Linked DNA regions of Maricaulis maris MCS10. The protein of the gene in region 2 binds, or shares a complex with, the protein of the main gene of each other region. Links are inferred from orthologs where the notes say so. Each region holds a gene or a part of one and is shown on either strand. Other genes may lie near its edges.

Region 1 (3,005 bases), 1.0 Mb from region 2 along the record:
GCTTCGCGAACGCATCATTACGGATATGAAAACGGCCATGAAGGCCCAGGACAAGGCGCGTCTGTCGACGCTTCGCCTGATCTCGGCTGCCATCAAGGATCGTGATATCGCCGCCCGCGCGGAAGACCGTTGTTCCGGCTGTGGCGACACCGAAATCATGACCCTGCTTACCAAGTTGGTGAAGCAGCGTGAGGAAAGCGCCGAGACCTATGAGAAGGCCGGCCGTCTCGACCTCGCTGAAGCCGAGCGCGACGAAGCCGCCATCGTCCGCGAATACCTGCCCAAGCCGATGGATGATGGCGAGATCGCCGATGCCGCCCAGTCCGTGGTCAGTGAGCTTGACGCCACCGGTCTCAAGGACATGGGCCGCTGCATGGGCGAGCTGAAGTCGCGCTATGCCGGTCGCATGGATTTTGCCAAGGCCGGTGCCAAGGTGAAGACCCTGCTGGCGTCAGCCTGATCCCGACACCTTTTGCGGCCCGATGGTGGTCGCGGATTGAGGACGTGACGCGCGCGGCTTTCGCGCGCATCATGCACGGCTGATCTGTGTGGGGCGGGTCGCGGTCACAGGGTATTCGACGGTCATGCGTCTCAATGAGGACTTCATCGACGAGATCAAGGCGCGTGTGCGCCCGTCGGACCTCATTGGCCGCTCGGTTCCCCTGAAGCGCCAGGGCCGCGAATTCGTCGGCCTCTCACCCTTCAAGAAAGAACGCTCGCCCTCGTTTTTCGTCAATGACGAGAAGCGCTTCTATCATTGTTTTGCCTCCGGCAAGCATGGCGACATCTTCACCTGGCTCGAAGAGATGGAGGGCCTGTCCTTCATGGAGGCGGCCGAGCGTCTGGCCGGTGAGGCGGGGCTGCGCCTGCCCGAGCCGGATCCGGAGAGCCAGCAAAAGACCCAGCATCGCAAGTCCCTCGTCGAGTGGATGGGGAGCGCCCAGGCCTTTTTCCTGCGCGCCCTGCGGTCGCCGCAGGCCGAGGAGGCGCGCCTCTATCTCAAATCGCGTGGCCTGACCGGCGAGGATTGTGTCCGCTATGGCATCGGCTATGCGCCGGATAGCCGGACGGCGCTGAAGGACGAGCTGGTCACCGCCGGGGCGCCGGTCTCCGACCTGATCGAGTGCGGCCTGTTGATCGAACCCGATAGCGGCTCGCCCTATGACCGCTTCCGCGACCGCATCACCTTTCCGATCCATGATCCGCGCAATCGCCTGGTCGGTTTTGGCGGGCGGGCCCTGTCGAAAGAGGCGCGGGCCAAATATCTCAACTCGCCGGAGACCCCGATTTTCCACAAGGGCTCGGTGCTTTATCGCTATCCGGAAGCCCGCAAGGCGGCGTCCGATCCCAAACAGGATATTCGCGGCCTGATCGTCGCCGAAGGCTATCTGGATGTGATCGCCCTGTCGCGCGCCGGGCTGGAGCACGGTGTTGCCCCGCTGGGAACCGCCATCACCGAAGAGCAGATACAGCTGCTCTGGCGTGCCGGTGGTGAGCCGGTCATGTGCCTGGACGGTGACAGTGCCGGCCGCGCCGCGGCGTTCAAGGCCGCCGACCGGGCGCTGCCGCTGCTGCAGCCGGGCAAGACGCTGCGCTTTGCCTTCATGCCCGATGGCAAGGACCCGGATGACATTTTGCGCGAGGAGGGCGCCAACGCCCTGCGCGCCGTGTTCCGCGAGACGCGCTCGCTGGCCGATCTGATCTGGGAGCGCGAGGTCCTGGTCGAGCCGCTGGATGACCCCGACCGCCGGGCCGGCTTCCGTCGTCGCATCCGGGCGCTGGTCAGCCAGATTACCGATGGCGATATCCGCGAGGAGTACAAGCGCGAATTCGACCAGCGCATGGATGCCCTGTTCGGTGCTCGTCCGCAGTCGGGGCAGCGCGGTCAGCGCGGACCGTGGAAGCCGGGCAAGGGCGTGGCGCTGGGGGCCACGGCGGAGCTGCGCAACAAGCAGTCCAGACAGGCCGATCCAACCGCGCGGCTGGGACATCTGCTGCTGGTTGCTGCCATGGAATACCCGGAAATCGCCGCCTCGCAGGTCGAAACCCTCGCGCTTTTGCGGTTGGGATCGCTTGACAGGCTGCGCGACGCCGTTCTAGACGCCTGCTCTTCTGGGCAGTTTGTGCAGACCGACACGCTAAGGGCCGAATTGGCCGATGCCGGATACGCGGCAGAGATAAAGCGGCTCGACGGTGAGCGCAGACCCATGCGAGCGGAACTGGGCGGTATGGAGGCGTCTCCAGAGGTGAGGGCTAAGGCTTGGATGAGGCTGGCTCACGCCTATATGGAACGAAGCGAAGCACAGACACGTCGTGATGAGGCGCGCGCCCGTCTGGACGAAGAACTCAAGCAGGCGGATTCGGAACGCTTTCGGCAGGTAGTTGACGCCTACCGGCATGAAAGCTCTCGTTCAGAATCATCCTGATGCGTATAATTCTGATTGCGCGCCCCGTGGGCGGCGCGACAAGGGACGATTAGATGAGCAAATCGGCTGAAGCCAACGACGCGACGGAAAACTCGGACGGTCCGCTGCTGGACCTGACCGACCAGTCCGTCAAGAACATGGTGAAGACCGCCAAAAAGCGCGGTTATGTCACCCATGATGAGCTGAACGCGGTGTTGCCGAGCGAGGAATTCTCGTCCGAGCAGATCGAAGACGTGCTCGCACAATTGTCCGAGATGGGCATCAATGTTGTCGACAATGACAGCGATGTGGACGACGACTCCGCCGAAACGCCGAAGCCGGCCAAAGGCGCAGCCTCCGCGGCCACCACATCATCGGATGATGATGAGGAAGACAGTGATGACGAGGAGGAGAGCGACAGCCGTGCTGTGGCCGGCGCCTCCAAGACAGCCGTCACCGGTCTCAACACCCCGTCCTCCGCCGATCGCACCGATGACCCGGTCCGCATGTATCTGCGCGAGATGGGTTCGGTCGAGCTCCTGTCACGCGAAGGCGAAATCGCCATCGCCAAGCGCATCGAGGCCGGTCGCAATGCGATGA
Region 2 (2,979 bases):
CTGCAGGGTGCGGATCTGCAGGATGGGAGCGTCAATCGCCACAACCGGTTCGAAGGGCGACGCCTGGCCCGGCGCCGGCATGCCGCTGAACAGGGCCAGGCCGGGGCGCAACATGTCGAAATGATAGGCTTGGCCCAACAGCGTTCCCGTCGAGTTGGACAGGCTTGCGGGAATGCCCGGGAGGGCGTGGCGGATCCGCTCGAATCGTTGCCGCTGCTGCTCATTGAGGGGGTGGTCCGGATCATCCGAGCAGGCCAGGTGGCTCATGATCTGCCGGACGTCCAGCGCGTCGATACGGGCCGGGTCGGCGAGCAAGGCCTCGGTCTCCGCCGCGTCGAGTCCCAGACGGCTCATCCCGGTATCGAAATGGATGGCGCAGGGCAGGTCCGGTGCCAGCGCGCGCAGGTCTTCCAGCTGTTGCAGGTCGTTGATGACCGGGAAAAGCGAAAGCTGGCGCAACTCGGCCAGTTCCGACGGCCAGAAGCCGTTGAAGACGAAAATGTCGGCCGGTCGTCCGGCCAGGGCTTCGCGTGCTTCGCGCGCTTCGGAGGTATGGGCGACATAGAAACAGCGGCACCCCGCATCAGCAAGCGCGGGAACGACTTGCGCCGCGCCGAGGCCATAGCCATTGGCCTTCACCACGGCGCCGACACTGGCGGTGGGGGCGAGCGTCTGCAGGGCCGCGTAATTACGCTTGATGGCGGCGAGATCAATGATCAGCCGTGGGGCCGGATGGGCTCGGCGGGACGACGTCCCGGTATCACTCATGCGGGTCGTCAAAGCGCGTTTCCAGATCGGTGAATTTGGTCAGCATGCCGTCAAAGGCCAGTTTCGCCGTGCCGATCGGACCGTGGCGCTGCTTGCCGATCACCACTTCAGCGACCCGCTCGATGCGGCGGAATTCATCTTCCCAGGCGTGATATTCCGGTGTGTCCTCGCGCGGCTTTTCGCGTTCCTTGTAATAGGCTTCGCGATAGACGAAGAGGACCACGTCGGCGTCCTGCTCGATCGAGCCGGATTCGCGCAGGTCGGAGAGCTGGGGCTTCTTGTCTTCGCGGTTCTCGACCTGGCGGGAGAGCTGGGACAGGGCGATCACCGGGACCGCGAGTTCCTTGGCCAGGGCTTTCAGGTTCTGCGTCACTTCGGAGACTTCCTCGACCCTTGAACTGCCGGAACCGGCCTTGGTCGAGGTGATCAGCTGCAGGTAGTCAACCACGATCAGATCGAGACCATGGGTCCGTTTCAAGCGACGGGCGCGTGCGGCCAGCGCCGAGATCGGCAGGCCACCGGTATCGTCGATGAAGAGCGGCAGGCTCTGGATTTCCAGCACCCCGTCGCGGATTTCCTCGTACTGGGTGGCGTCGATCATGCCCTGGCGGATCATGTAGCCGGGAATGCTGGTATGATCGGCGATGAGACGTGTCGCCAGCTGCTCGGCCGACATTTCCAGCGAGAAAAAGCCGACCACGCCGCCCTTGGTCGTCTTCTTTGAACCATCCGGCTGCAGCTCGTGTTCATAGGCCTTGGCGACATTGAAGGCGATATTGGTGGCCAGCGAGGTTTTCCCCATCGACGGACGACCAGCGAGGATGATCAGGTCGGACGGGTGCATGCCGCCCAGCTTGCGGTCCAGCTCCATCAGCCCGGACGAGATGCCGGCCAGCCCGCCATCACGCTCGAAGGCGGCAGCGGCGGACGCGACCGACTCGGTGAGGGCCTGCTTGAAGCTGACAAAGCCGCGCGAGGTCGAGCCGGCCTCGGCCAGGTTGAACAGTTTCTGCTCGATGCCCTGGATCAGGTCGCGGGCATGCACTTCGGCGTCGGCGCTGGCGGCATTGGCGAGGTCATGGCCGATGCGGATCAGCTCGCGGCGCAGGGCCAGCTCATAGATGATGCGAGCGTATTCGACCGCCGCATTGCCGGTCGCGGCGCCTTCCATCAGCACAGCGAGATAGGTGGTGCCGCCAATATCCTTGAGACCGTCATCGCGATCGAAATGGGTCTTCAGCACAACCGCATCGGCCAGCGAGCCACGGCCGATCAGGTCGGTCGCCGTCTCAAAGATGCGACCATGGACCGGATCATAGAAATGCTCCGCCTTCAGCCAGTCGGCGACGCGGTGGAACATCTCGTTGTCGTAGAGCAGGGCGCCCAGGAAGGCCTGTTCGGCATCCAGATTGTGCGGCGCTGAGTCCAGCTCGGCGACGTCGGTCTCGGCTTCATAGGGCAGGAGTGCAGTGGTCATGCCTATTGGGATACAGAAGGCGGCGCGGCGATACACCCCCCTGATACGGTCCCGGCGGTGATTGCCCACAGCTGAGTGGTTGGCCTGTGGACAAGTGTGGATAACCGCCTGCGACCCTGCAAAAGAAAACGGGCCGGTCTGGTGACCGGCCCGTTTCCGTCAAACGTGAGAAGTGACAGTCGCTTACGCTTCTGTCTCTTCGCTTTCGTCTGCACCGGCGTCTTCGGTTGCTTCGCGCTGGGCAGCCAGTTCCTGGCCTTCCTCGCTGGCTTCGAAGAGCTCGGCGGCCTGGGCGTCGGCGATGGCGCGATCTTCGTCAGCCTGGGCTGCGATCACGTCTTCACCAGCGGCCTGGCGTTCGGCTTCATCCTGCGACCGGGCGATGTTGATCGTCACGGTCACCGACACGTCGGCGTGCAGCTTGATCTTCAGCTCATGCAGGCCGAGCGTCTTGATCGGCGCGTTGAGCGCGATCTGCGAGCGGACGACCTTGGTGCCGCTTTCCGACACGATCTCGGCGATGTCACGCGAGGTGACAGAACCGTAGAGCTGACCGCTTTCGCCGGCCTGACGGATCATGACGAAGCTTTCGCCATCGATCGTCTTGCCGGATTCAGCAGCTTCCGCAGCCCGTTCGGCATTGCGCTTTTCGAGGAGCTCACGCTCGACTTCAAAGCGCGCCATGTTGGCTTCGGTTGCGCGCAGTGCCTTGCCTTGCGGCAGAAGGAAGTTGC

What was found. Proteins that work in one complex are often made in the same cells at the same time.
Region 1: the proteins of MMAR10_RS06295 (region 2) and dnaG are in contact, whole or in part, in a crystal structure (PDB 2R6A), measured with the Geobacillus stearothermophilus proteins. The link is inferred for Maricaulis maris MCS10 from one-to-one orthologs. Residues at the interface, in WP_033016901.1 of Geobacillus stearothermophilus: Ser13, Glu15, Ala16, Gln18, Glu91, Leu92, Asp94, Ala95, Val96, Pro97, Thr98, Ala99, Ala100, Asn101, Tyr104, Tyr105, Ile108; in WP_049624496.1 of Geobacillus stearothermophilus: Lys456, Leu457, Leu458, Pro459, Ala460, Asn463, Ala464, Leu467, Leu535, Leu536, Ile537, Ala538, Gln544, Glu545, Asp548, Tyr549, His552.

Annotation. Positions count from the first base shown.
Region 1 is NC_008347.1:2,322,720-2,325,724, reverse strand. The notes cover bases 69-3,005. They hold dnaG (DNA primase), read left to right. Parts: upstream 69-584; coding sequence 585-2,426; downstream 2,427-3,005. Other genes in these bases: rpoD (RNA polymerase sigma factor RpoD), read left to right, coding at 2,480-3,005; MMAR10_RS11060 (GatB/YqeY domain-containing protein), read left to right, coding at 69-460. Also shown: more of MMAR10_RS11060, read left to right, coding at 1-68. UniProt on the Escherichia coli protein: RNA polymerase that catalyzes the synthesis of short RNA molecules used as primers for DNA polymerase during DNA replication.
Region 2 is NC_008347.1:1,319,845-1,322,823, forward strand. What follows is about bases 4-2,914. They hold MMAR10_RS06295 (replicative DNA helicase), read right to left. Parts: upstream 2,246-2,914; coding sequence 761-2,245; downstream 4-760. Other genes in these bases: alr (alanine racemase), read right to left, coding at 4-768; rplI (50S ribosomal protein L9), read right to left, coding at 2,429-2,914. Outside these bases: more of alr, read right to left, coding at 1-3; more of rplI, read right to left, coding at 2,915-2,979. UniProt on the Escherichia coli protein: The main replicative DNA helicase, it participates in initiation and elongation during chromosome replication. Travels ahead of the DNA replisome, separating dsDNA into templates for DNA synthesis.